2 regions of the Lottiidibacillus patelloidae genome follow, and region 2 is predicted to be linked to the other one. Evidence: a T-box and tRNA genes for the amino acid it is inferred to sense, from the RefSeq annotation. Region 2 holds a T-box; the other holds one or more tRNA genes.
The links. The T-box of region 2 lies ahead of serS (serine--tRNA ligase). A T-box ahead of a tRNA ligase gene usually reads a tRNA of that ligase, here a tRNA-Ser.
Positions count from the first base shown of each region.

Region 1: it has a tRNA-Ser gene. The T-box ahead of serS (serine--tRNA ligase) is inferred to sense a tRNA for this amino acid. The anticodon was not compared.

Region 1 is NZ_NPIA01000002.1:170,445-177,181, reverse strand. It holds gene CIB95_RS04890 (hypothetical protein) at 1-499, opposite strand, end outside; gene CIB95_RS16410 (hypothetical protein) at 648-1,040, shown strand; gene ispG (flavodoxin-dependent (E)-4-hydroxy-3-methylbut-2-enyl-diphosphate synthase) at 1,089-2,174, opposite strand; gene CIB95_RS04875 (hypothetical protein) at 2,253-2,582, opposite strand; gene CIB95_RS04870 (DUF1189 family protein) at 2,682-3,398, opposite strand; tRNA gene CIB95_RS04865 (tRNA-Asn) at 3,624-3,698, shown strand; tRNA gene CIB95_RS04860 (tRNA-Met) at 3,703-3,779, shown strand; tRNA gene CIB95_RS04855 (tRNA-His) at 3,809-3,884, shown strand; tRNA gene CIB95_RS04850 (tRNA-Ile) at 3,893-3,969, shown strand; tRNA gene CIB95_RS04845 (tRNA-Ser) at 3,979-4,071, shown strand; tRNA gene CIB95_RS04840 (tRNA-Met) at 4,125-4,201, shown strand; gene CIB95_RS04835 (MBOAT family O-acyltransferase) at 4,367-5,824, shown strand; gene CIB95_RS04830 (hypothetical protein) at 5,846-6,737, shown strand, end outside.
Region 2 is NZ_NPIA01000015.1:1,144-7,880, reverse strand. It holds gene CIB95_RS15830 (HIT family protein) at 1-277, opposite strand, end outside; gene CIB95_RS15825 (MerR family transcriptional regulator) at 293-1,195, opposite strand; gene CIB95_RS15820 (DUF378 domain-containing protein) at 1,420-1,617, shown strand; gene serS (serine--tRNA ligase) at 1,781-3,055, opposite strand; T-box leader at 3,113-3,323, opposite strand; gene pdxT (pyridoxal 5'-phosphate synthase glutaminase subunit PdxT) at 3,360-3,956, opposite strand; gene pdxS (pyridoxal 5'-phosphate synthase lyase subunit PdxS) at 3,973-4,857, opposite strand; gene CIB95_RS15800 (serine hydrolase) at 5,026-6,399, opposite strand; gene CIB95_RS15795 (YaaC family protein) at 6,482-6,737, shown strand, end outside.

The DNA of each region.
Region 1 (6,737 bases), on a different contig from region 2:
GAATTGGATCTCGATTGTATGGAGTATCAAATAAAATAACCGGGATGCCGCATTCTTCAGCAATGTCACAGGCATTATCGTGCTTATCCTCAAAGAAAATATCACATTTAAGATTTTTAATAGCACTTACTTTATCATGTTTACCAATTAATTCGACGTGGGAATAAGGTACATTATGTTTTTCTAACCATTCGTGAGTTGCTTCTAATAAATATTTTCTTCGAGCGCTTACAAAGATGAATTCATGTTTATTACTCCACTCAGGGAATATTATTTCAAAATATTTAGCAACTGGAGATTGCCTGCAAATTGTTTCCTCATGCTCATCCATCCATTTCCAAAACTCTTCTTCTGTTATGTTTAAGAGGGGAAGTAATGAGTATTCTTTAATATCATCTAGCGATAAGTTCCTATCGAATGATTTATTTAAATAGGGGATATATGATGTAGGACATGTAACTGTTCCATCGATATCAAACCCAAATTTTACTCTCTTCATTTTTAGTCATTCCTTTCTTTTATCAAATTGTATCATATTAATTAAAATAGAGCTTATTTCCAGTATTAGCAATGTTTAATGAACATATGAACCGTCAGTTTCGTTAATGATAATAATGCTCCTCAAAATCGGAAGGTGAGTGATTCGCTTGAACAACGAGGAACGACGATTAAGACAAGATATTGGAATCGACGAAAGAGATAGTATTAATGAACTTGACGAGGAAATGGCTACAGAAATTGCACCATCTCCAGTCGCTTATAATCGCCCAGTACTACAAAACCCCGAAGAAGAGCGTCCATTGACTGAGAAGGCAGTTGAAACAGGTGATGATGAAGCAGTCGGTGGTAGAGGTATGGGGATATTAGCATTAGTACTTTCAATCCTTTCCCTATTTATGGCTCCAATCATTTTAGGAGCTGCAGGGATAATCATCGGATTTATCGCAAGAAGAAGAGGAGCAGCGGCGCTAGGAGCATGGTCCATTGGTTTAGGTATTCTTTCCATTGTGACAAGATTGTTAATTTCGCCGTTTATATAACAAAAAAAGGAAGCAGATTTGGTGCTGCTTCCTTTTTTGTAGTATTTTTTATTTGTTTTTTTGACTAGCAAAGTATTCTTCAGCAATTTTGTCTATTTCTTTTTTTAATTCTTCGACCATAATAGCTTCTGGTACTTTTCGTACTATTTCACCTTTACGGAATAATAAACCTTCGCCACGTGCGCCAGCTATCCCGATATCAGCTTCACGAGCTTCTCCAGGTCCATTCACAGCACAACCTAATACGGCTACTTTTATCGGCGCTTTGATATGTGCGATATATTCTTCTACTTCATTAGCGATTGACATTAAGTCAATCTCAATTCGTCCACATGTTGGACATGAGATTAATGTTGCGGCATTTGAGATTAAGCCAAATGACTTTAATAATTCGCGAGCAACTTTTACTTCCTCAACTGGATCTGCACTTAAAGAGATTCTTACAGTGTTTCCAATCCCTTTGCTTAAGATAGCTCCTAATCCAGCCGCACTTTTAACTGTACCAGCAAATAGTGTGCCAGATTCTGTAATCCCTAAGTGTAATGGGTAAGAAAATGCTTGTGCTGCCTTTGTATATGCTTCAATAGCTAAATTTACGTCTGAAGCTTTCATAGACACGATAATATCGTGAAAATCAAGGTCCTCTAAAATTTTAATATGATGTAAGGCACTTTCAACCATTCCATCAGCAGTTGGGTAACCGTACTTATCCAAAATTCTCTTTTCTAAGGATCCAGCATTTACACCAATGCGAATAGGGATTCCTTTTTCTTTTGCTGCATTTACTACAGCTTCAACTTTTTCTCTTCTCCCAATATTCCCGGGATTAATACGAATCTTATCTGCTCCACCTTCAATTGCCTTTAAAGCAAGTTTGTAGTCAAAATGAATATCTACAACCAATGGAATGTTTATTTGCTTTTTTATATCTGCGATAGCATTTGCAGCACGTTCATCTGGACATGCAACACGTACAACTTGGCACCCAGCTTCTTCTAAACGCTTAATCTCAGCTACAGTTGCTTCAACATCGTGTGTTTTTGTAGTTGTCATACTTTGGATGATAACTTGATCATTACCACCAATAGTTAAATCTCCAACTTTAACCGGTCTTGTTTTCGTACGGTGTACGATTTCTTTCATGGACAATCGCTCCTTAAAAAAATTCATAGCCTTATTTTATCAACCGGTTCGTTCCTTTAGCAAGAATTATTATTCAACTTTCTTATATATTGGAAATAAATATTTACTGCCAGATTTAATAACGTGAGCTTTTACATTTGGATTCAGAGACTCAAAATCATTAATAACTTGAGACATTGAAGTTGGAAGGGTTCCGTCGTTTAACTTTTCGACTATGGAAAGTACAGTGTCACCATTCAATACAGTAACTTCAACAGAAGGTATTTCGCTTATATTATCAGCATGTACTGGGACTGCATCGTCACTTGCTCTAGCAGGTAATGTACCGACCTTCCAATCAAAGTAACATGAATAGACAATTCCGCAAACGGTTAAAAAAATTAAAAAACGTTTTAACATAATAATTCTCCCTTCAAATAAAGCACAGTTAATAAATCATATGCTTGTCCATAAAAAAAAGAACTAGAAAGGAGAATAAAAATTACTTATGTTGAATATTTATTTCCGAAATGATAAATAGACCATTAAATTACTTAGTAACAAAATTAAAAAAGAAATGAAAGGTGGCAATGCCATTTGTAAAAGGTTAATTAAAGAAAAAAGTAGGACAGTGTTTGTAATTGCAAATGCAGCTATACGCCATGTCACGCGATAAGGAATTTTTGCACGATTCTTATTATACATACTAATCGCAGCAAGAAGAGAAACGCCAAAAAAGAAGAGTGTGACTTGGAATAAATAACTCCCAGTAAAAATTAACAAACCACCCAAGTAAATTAAGGATTGTTGTTGAAGTATAGTTTCGACTATGTCACCTTCACCTAACATAGTATATGGAATAATAATTTCTTTACTTGCAGCATTGATATAAAGTTTGTCATTTAGGAAGGCTAATACATCTTTGTCAGCATATTCATTCATTTCAAGGGAATTTTCTTTTCTTACTACTATTACATTCGTATTATTAGTGACAATTGATTCTTTAGCTTGGATTTCCTCATTGATAACAAATACAGAAGAAAAACTTTCCTTATGAACTTCTAAGCTATCCAATAAATCGAAGACTGCTATTGTTGAATGCAAATAAAGTGAGACGTTAAAGATGAAAGCCAAGATAAATACTTGAATGATTGCCTTGCCTATGGAAAGGAACCTGGTTTTATAAATGGAGCTAGGAGAATAAATGCTTTTAATAAGCATTTTAATATTAATCATGGAAAACGCACCTCCAAAATTCAATTTTACCAATTTAGAGTACCATAAAGTAGATAGTGAATAATATTAATTTTTATAAAAAACTATTGCTAGGAGCGATCGTTCATGTTATATTATTTTCTGTCCCCATCAACTGGAGATGAAAAATAAAGTTAAAATAAGTGTTGACAAAATAGTGCATCTTTGATATATTAACACTTGTCGTTAAAAACCTTATATTGTTTTTCCACAGTAGCTCAGTGGTAGAGCTATCGGCTGTTAACCGATCGGTCGTAGGTTCGAGTCCTACCTGTGGAGCCATTATGGCGGTGTAGCTCAGCTGGCTAGAGCGTACGGTTCATACCCGTGAGGTCGTGGGTTCGACTCCCTCCGCCGCTACCATAATTAAATTGAATATCCTTAATAAGATGGCGGGTGTGGCGAAGTGGTTAACGCATCGGATTGTGGTTCCGACATTCGTGGGTTCGATTCCCATCATTCGCCCCATATCTTAAGGACCCTTAGCTCAGCTGGTTAGAGCTATCGGCTCATAACCGATCGGTCGCAGGTTCGAGTCCTGCAGGGTCCACCATATTATGACGGAGGAATACCCAAGTCCGGCTGAAGGGATCGGTCTTGAAAACCGACAGGGGTGTTAAAGCCCGCGGGGGTTCGAATCCCTCTTCCTCCGCCATACATATTCACGTTTTTAGGAAATTTTCATAAATTAAAACTAAATACTATTACCGCGGGGTGGAGCAGTTCGGTAGCTCGTCGGGCTCATAACCCGAAGGTCGTAGGTTCAAATCCTGCCCCCGCAACCAAAATTATACATACAACCTTTCCGTTTTTGGGAAGGTTTTTTTGTTTTATTTCACCTCTTAAGTATAAATTAAAATGGTTTGTTCACCCTCAAAAATAGTAGTACGAGTAGGCATGGACAGGACATTTAAAGTGTGATTAAATATCAAATAGAATGGAGGAACAGAATGTTATTTAATTCATATGAGTTTATTTTTGTCTTTTTACCGATTGTTTTTATTGTCTACTTTTTATTAAATAAATTAAGTAATTCAATATATTCCAAGGTATGGCTCGTTACATGCTCTCTCTTTTTTTATAGTTGGTGGAATGTTGCTTATTTACCTCTGATAGTAGGTTCATTAATTTTTAACTTTATTGTAGGTACCTTACTAGTAAATGGAAATATTAAACGAAATAAACTATTATTGACTTTTGGGATATTGATAAATGTATTTTTATTAGGATATTTTAAATATGCTGATTTTTTCATCGCTAATATTAATACATTATTTGAAAATGATTACAACTTACTTCACCTAGTATTGCCGTTAGCTATAAGTTTTTTTACATTCCAACAAATCGCTTATCTAGTTGATAGTTATCGTCGTGAATATGACGGTTATAACTTTTTAGACTACTCATTGTTTGTTACTTTTTTTCCACAACTTATAGCTGGTCCAATTGTCCATCATAAAGAGATGATGCCTCAATTTGAAACAAAAGAAAATAAGAAAATTGATCTTAGGAATATTTCATTAGGCATGTTTATCTTTTTTATAGGTTTGTTTAAAAAAGTTGTTATAGCTGATTCTTTTGCAGTATGGGCAACAAAGGGTTTTGATGAACCATATACTTTAACTTTCTTTGAAGGATGGTTAACCTCTTTATCGTATACTATGCAATTATATTTTGATTTTAGCGGTTATTGTGACATGGCGATTGGGGCTGCCCTTTTGTTTAATATTAGACTGCCATTAAATTTTAACTCTCCATATAAATCACTGGATATACAAGATTTTTGGAGAAGGTGGCACATGACTTTAGGTAGATTTTTAACTAAATATTTGTATATTCCTCTAGGTGGAAATCGTCAAGGTGAATTAAGGACTTATGTAAATATATTAACAATATTTTTAATAAGTGGGTTGTGGCATGGTGCTGGCTGGACATTTGTATTTTGGGGTTTCTTACATGGGTTAGCAACAGTAATTCACCGCATATGGAAACGATTTGGTTATACGATGAATAAATACATCGCTTGGTTTATCACATTTAATTTTGTGAATATTGCTTGGGTATTTTTCAGAGCTAATAGTTGGGCAGATGCCGAACGAGTCCTTACAGCAATGATTGGTCTTAATGGATTTAGTTTGCCGGAGATTTATATAACGGTTTTTGAGAAGATCACAACTATTAATGTAGATATTGGAACTACATTTTTCTTAAAAGGTTTAATAGAACCTACAGAAGCTTTTCTTTATACAGCTGTATTTTTACTGGTGGTTGTTTCTACAAAAAATTCATTTGAAAGAATGAACAATTTCAAAGGTACAACAAAAGAAAGCATTTGGTTAGCCATTACAACAGCGATAGCAATAATGTCATTAACTAAAGTGAGTGAATTTCTTTACTTTAATTTTTAATAATTTGGAGTGTAGCTAAAGATGAACTACAAAGTTTTCTTAAAGAAATATTTAATAAGCATTATCGTTTTTTTTCTGTTTTACGCTAGCTTCATTTATATAATTGATCCATTGTCTGTATATAGATTTACAAAGCTTTATGAACAGCAATATTCAACTAATGCTAGGTTTCAATTACCAGGCTTTATAAGAAACACTTCTTTTGATACTATTATTTTAGGTTCATCAATGGGAAGGAACTTTGTGGAAAGCTATGTCGATGAAAAGTTAAATGTTAAATCACTTAACGCATCGATCCCGGGTTCAACTGCTTACGAACAATATTTAGCAGCTAACTTGGCTTTACAAAAGGAAGAAGTAACAAAGGTAATCTGGGAACTTAACCCTTTTGCATTTCAAAGAGAATATGATGATGTTATTGAGACTTTTAATGAATTTCCATTTCATTTATATGATTATAACTTTTTGAATGATTATAAATATTTATTAACACTATATCCTCTAGAAGAATTTACCAACACTATAATTGCAAATATTAGTGATGATAATTCTAACAGAGATAGAGAAATGTTATATAAATTTGGTGAAAATATTGCACCATTGACTAAGGAAAAAATAAAACCATCGAAGCCAATAAAAACGAATAAACAAGTTAGTGATATATATTCAGTTGATACAATGCTAAGTAACTTTGAAAAAAATATAATTAAATTAGTTGAGAATAACCAAGATGTTGAATTTATTTTTTATTATGCTCCTTACGCTATTTCAGTCCAAGTGAGAATTTACAATAAAAATAATGAAAATATTACACATAGGTTGATGTTTAAAGAAGAAACTTACAAATTATTATCAAAGTATAAAAATGTAAAAATATTCGATTTTCAAGATCATAAAGATATAACACATACTA
Region 2 (6,737 bases):
GCTGTCCGCCCGTTTCACTAACGTTCCATCCAATGTTATATCCATCAGGCTTGTATTTCACATCTAAGAACTGTTTTACTTCATGAAGAAGTTCATATGTTGCTTTCCACTCTTGTGCATTTATATTAAATACCGTTTCGCAGTGCCGTTTTGGGATAATGAGACCTGAACCAATTAACACTTCCTGCGGTTTTTGTAAAAACATACAATATTCATTTTCTAATGTAACTTTTTGCTCCTCATCTAAATCAATATGACAGAGTGGGCATTCGTTCAATTTAATCACCTTACCTTACTTACTTATGTTATTTTCATACCATTTTTCCCAGCTTGTCACTTCACTAGATAACACATGAAAAGAGAATGATTCTCTACTATTGGCAAATCCCCTACCTCCAACAACTATTTTTAATCTAGGGAATTTTTCTTTTAAAAGCCCTAGCCACTTTTCTAGCTTAGCTATATTTTTCGGAGAAGAAGACGATATTGCAATAATTTTAATATCTTTTTCCTTAATAATTTCGGGAATGTTTTCTAGTAATGTATTTGGACCTAAATAAATTACATCTGAACCTTTCTTTCTTAAAAATAAACTAAATAGCATTAACCCTATATGGTGTTCCTCACCTTCAGGGCATATAGAAAGTCCTTTAGGAGCTAACGGGTTAACTGGTAGTGTACGATAAAATTGATTAAATCGTTGTAAAATTATCTGACTACCGAAATGTTCTTGCGCAACTGAAATATTACCTTTTTCCCAATTATCACCGATCAAATGCAGTGTTGGTGCTAGTATTTTGTGAAAAACATCTTCGTAATGATACATAGAAAAAGCGATATCCATTGTTTCATTAGCTTGATGATTATTTAAATCAATAATATTAGAGTATAACTGTTCAATGTTGTTATTATAGTTATTGGAAACTACCAATTTCTCATTGGATGGTGAGGATTCAACTTTTTTATCTTTAAAAGGTTTCATACTTTCTAACATACGAACAGCTTCACTAATTTTCATATTATTGTCTTCTGTTTGTTCTTTAAGCCATTTAATTATCGCTACCTCTTCTTCAGAATACAAGCGATGCCCACCTTCAGTTCTAGTAGGATTAATAATATTATAGCGACTCTCCCATGCTCTAATCGTCACTGCCGGAATATTAAGCATTTCCGATACTCTTTTTATACTATACATTCTTTTATCCTCCCAATTGCAAGCAATGACTATTTATAATACTTCATTATTATCTCTTAAGAAATAATTATACATAATTTATACAAAACAACATAGATATATACTGTTGTAATTGCTGAAAATATTTTTGTTAGCAATTACTTGCACAAAATATAGTATATTTGTATAATAAACTTGTACACTACTTATACAAATACTATACAAATTAAAAGGAGGATTTAAAAATGAAAGGTTTAGATCTTTTAGCACTAGTATTATTAATTATTGGCGGATTAAACTGGTTATTAGTTGGATTATTTGAATGGGATTTAGTAGGTGGTTTATTTGGAGGTATGGATTCACTTATCGCAAAAATCGTCTACATTTTAGTTGGTCTCTCTGCAATTTACTGTTTGAAATTTATTTCTCTAGTAAAAAAATAAGGAGAAAAAGCCGAGCTTACCAGCTCGGCTTTCTTTCTAATTAAGTATCTTTGGTTAGGAATAGAAGTCAAATACTTTAGACCACAACTCCTACCGCTGTTAGACTCAGCCCTGTTACTGTTGTACAAGGGAGTCATATACCTACTTAATAAATACTATTCACTTATTTAATTACTTCTTTATTCCCCATATAAGGTCGAAGTACTTCAGGAATCATTACTGTGCCATCTTCCTGCTGATAGTTCTCTAAAATTGCTGCTACAGTACGACCAATTGCAAGACCAGAACCATTTAACGTATGGACAAATTCTGGTTTACCTTTTGCTTCACGACGGAAACGAATACTTGCACGACGCGCTTGGAAACTTTCAAAATTACTACAAGATGAAATTTCACGATATGTGTTATAGCTTGGTAACCAAACTTCAATATCGTATTTTTTCGCAGCTGTAAATCCTAAATCTCCCGTACACATGCTCATTACACGATACGGTAAGCCGAGAAGTTGTAATACTTTCTCTGCATGACCAGTTAATTTTTCCAATTCATCATAAGAATCTTCAGGTTTTACAAAGCGAACTAGTTCTACTTTATTAAACTGATGTTGACGTATTAGCCCTCTTGTATCACGTCCTGCTGAACCTGCTTCAGAACGGAAATTAGCACTGTAGGCTACATAACTAATAGGTAACTCATCTGCTCCTAAAATTTCATCACGATGCATGTTTGTGACAGGTACCTCTGCTGTCGGAACAAGGAAGTAATCCTCTTCACGAATTTTGAAAGCATCTTCCTCAAACTTAGGAAGTTGCCCAGTACCAGTCATACTAGTTCGATTTACTAAATATGGAGGCAAGACCTCTGTGTAGCCATGCTCTTCTTCATGTAAGTCCATCATAAAGTTAATTAATGCTCGTTCTAAACGCGCACCCATTCCTTTATAAAAAGCGAATCGGCTTCCTGTTACTTTACTTCCTCTTTCAAAGTCAACGATATCTAGTTCTGTTGCAATATCCCAATGTGGCTTTGGTTCAAAACTGTACTCTTTTATATCTCCCCAATGACGAGAAGGTACGTTATCATCTTCCGTTTCCCCAACAGGAGTACTTTCGTGCGGAATATTAGGAATAGTAAGCATAATATCATTTAACTTTTCTTCAACCTCGCGCAACTCATCATCAATTTCTTTAATTTGATCTCCAACACTTCTCATTTCAAGAATAAGATGGTCTGCATCTTGCTTTTCTCGTTTCAATTTCCCGACTTCTTGAGATACATCATTTCTTCTTTGCTTTAATACTTCTGTTTTACTAATTAAATCTCTTCTTTTTTCATCAAGTTCTAAAAATGAATCTAAACCAGATAAGTCTTCACCACGGCCTTTAAGTTTTTCTTTTACATCAATGAAGTTATCACGTAAAAATTTTAAATCTAACATCTTTCTACCTCCTATCATTTTTGAGAAAATAAAAAACTCCCGTCACCTTCTAAATATAGAAGGGACGAGAGTTAACCCGCGTTGCCACCCTAGTTGCAAAAAATATCTGCCACTTTCATCGATAACGGTCGATTGCCGAAAATGCTTACTTTAAATGTTCAGCATTTTGCTCGAGGATGGATTCACAAAACTCTTGCATCGGTTCGCACCAACCACCGACTCTCTTGGCGAAGATAATTTTGCTACTAGTTCCTGTCAACGCTTTTTTATTGTTAAATTAAGTTATTAAGTAATGTACTATATTTTATAAAAATTGGCAAGTGTCTTCTTTTATTGTTTTCACCATATCTACAAAATATTCATGCATACGATAGTCTTCCGTCAATTCTGGATGAAAAGCAGCAGCAAGGAAAGTCCCTTGTTGTACAGCAACAATATTATCATTGTATGTTGCAAGTACTTCCGTTTCCTCTCCAACACTTATTACATATGGAGCACGGATGAATACCGCATTAAAATCATTGCCTACACCTTTAACAGGTAGATCAACTTCAAAACTATCTACTTGACGACCAAACGCATTTCTCGCCACTTTCATGTCGATTAGCTTAAGATGAGCATCATCTTGGCCTTCAATATCAGATGCAAGTAAAATCATCCCAGCACAAGTTCCGAAGATAGGTTTCCCTTGCTCTGCAAAATCTTTAAGCGCATCCATGAATCCATAAAGATCCATTAAGCGTCGCATCGTAGTTGATTCACCGCCTGGTAAAACAAGACCATCTATATCATCTAACTGTTCAACCCGTTTAATAACGAATGCTTCTGCACCTGATTCTTGAAGTGCTTTCACATGTTCTCTTACTGCACCTTGTAGTCCTAGCACTCCTACTTTAACCATTACTTTAATCTCCCTTTTACCAGCCGCGCTCTTGCATACGCTGAGAAGCATCTAATGTAGAGATTTCAATACCTTTCATTGCAGTACCTAATCCCTTTGAAAGCTCAGCAATTAGCTTGTAATCTTGATAGTGAGTAGTAGCTTCTACAATTGCACGAGCAAATTTTTCTGGATTATCCGATTTAAAAATACCAGATCCAACGAATACACCATCAGCACCTAACTGCATCATTAACGCAGCATCTGCTGGAGTTGCAATTCCACCTGCAGCGAAGTTTACTACTGGTAACTTACCTTCTTTTTTAATTTGAAGTAATAATTCATATGGTGCACCTAAGTTTTTCGCTTCAGTCATAATTTCGTCTGTAGACATAGTTACAATTTTACGAATTTGAGCTTGTACAGTACGCATGTGACGAACAGCTTCTACAATGTTTCCAGTACCTGGCTCACCTTTTGTACGAAGCATTGCTGCACCTTCTGCAATACGGCGAGTAGCTTCTCCTAAATCACGGCAACCACAAACAAATGGTACAGTAAAGTCATTCTTATTTAAATGGTATACTTCATCAGCAGGAGTTAATACTTCACTTTCATCAATATAATCAACACCCATTGCTTCTAATACTCTTGCTTCAACAATATGACCAATACGTGCTTTTGCCATTACTGGAATTGAAACTGCATTTAACACTTCTTCTGTAATTGTTGGGTCTGCCATACGAGCAACCCCACCTGCTGCACGAATATCTGCAGGAACACGTTCTAAAGCCATAACTGCAACTGCCCCTGCAGCTTCAGCGATTTTTGCTTGTTCAGCATTTACAACATCCATTATAACGCCGCCTTTTTGCATTTCTGCCATGCCGCGTTTTACACGATCAGTACCGATTTGAGCCATTTTAAAATTCCTCCTAATATGTATGTTTCTAGCTTCATTTTACTCAAGAAGCATTTGTTTGACAATGAATTGAACTCTTAACAATCCATACCTATTTTACCACTATCCATTCAATATTCTGCACTATTTTAGAAAAAAAAGAAAGCACTTCAATATAAATTGAAATGCTTAAGCAAATAGGTTACTAATAGATTGTGCAATGTTCGCCCAAATATTAGAGAAAAACTCTCCAATTCCACGCAACATTAATGTAAACCAACCAGCTTTCTCTACATCAGCAGTTGTTACAACATCTACTCTTTCTAATTTTTCTCCTGCTTCGGTAATAAATCCAAAGCTTTCTTTACCTGAGTATTCAGCAGTCATATACCCTATTTTATCGCCTTTATTTATAGGTGCTGTCAGCTCATTATCTTCAGTAAAAAGCTCTTCGTTTAAGTAATAGACAGGTTTATAAAACTCTTCTTCGCCAATTTTCATAACTATCTTTAAAGCATCTGTCGATTTAATTTCAACTGTTTTTTCTTTCCCTTTGACAACATCTAGTAGTGAAGCATTTTCTATTTGATAGTCTGCTCCATACAATTCTTTTATTGTAAAGTTGCTAAATCCATAATCCATTATTTTTTTCGTATCTGTAAAACGAGACGTTCTAGTAGGAGATTTCATGACGACTGAGATTAATCGCATTCCATCTCTTACAGCAGTTCCTGTAAAACAGTTTTTCGCTAAGTCTGTCATACCTGTTTTCAGTCCATCAATACCAGCGTATTCTTGCGATAATCCTGGTAACATATAGTTCCAGTTTGGCATATGAATTGCATCTGAAGTACCTTCACGGAAAATTTTAAAAGGGATACTCGCAGTATCTAACACTTCCGGATAATCTTTTATTAAGTTATATGCAAGTAACGCTAAAGATCTAGCAGATAACATATTTTCTTCATTCGCATCTGTACCTTGAGGGTGCTGTCCTAATAAGTCTGAGTTATTTAACCCAGTACTATTTACAAACTTATAATCTGGTAAGTTCATCTCAGCAGCTTTGTCATTCATCATTTTAACAAAATTTGTTTCTGACCCTGCAATTAATTCTGTTAATGCAATTGTCGCTGCATTTGCAGAATATATAGCCATTGCTTCATAAAGTTCTTTCACAGTGTACTGTTCATCTTTACGCAATGGAACGTTAGACAATTCTCGGAACTGCGAAATTGTATATACAAATTCACTTATTGATGTAGTCTGCTCCCAAGAAATTTTACCTTGTGCTACTGCTTCTAACACTAAGTATTCTGTCATCATTTTTGTCATACTTGCAGGAGGGAGCATTAAATCGGGATATTTTTGAAATAATATTTTCCCTGTTTCTGCCTCAATTAATATTGCAGACTCTCCTTCTAAGTTTAGAAAATCATCGGCAAAGTTTGTTTTTGGAAATAATGAAAGAAATAAAGTAATAATAACTAAACTTGTAAGTAAACGTTTTGCTGTTTTCACTATAGTTTCACCTCGTCCTTTTTCTAAACGTAATTGTATCATATTTTTTTATTAAATTTATAGTTATAACTGTTGGCAATTCGTACAAACTAATAGATAGGCATTTATACTTGGAGGGATGACATTGCAATTTAATCATTTATGGAAGAGGGTCATTCCATACCAATCTGCACAATATGCTCAAAGCTATTTACAAACATGTTATAAGAAAAAGGGCATTGTTGATGCAGATGTAAAAAGCTACAACAATTCCTATCCTTTCATGTACTACTTAGAGCATGGAAAAAACTATTACCGTCTTGCATATGAGGCACCTGTATCCATACAGCCTGTATTATTGTTTTACGGTATGGTTCAACTTTTAAAAGCATGTTTGTTAA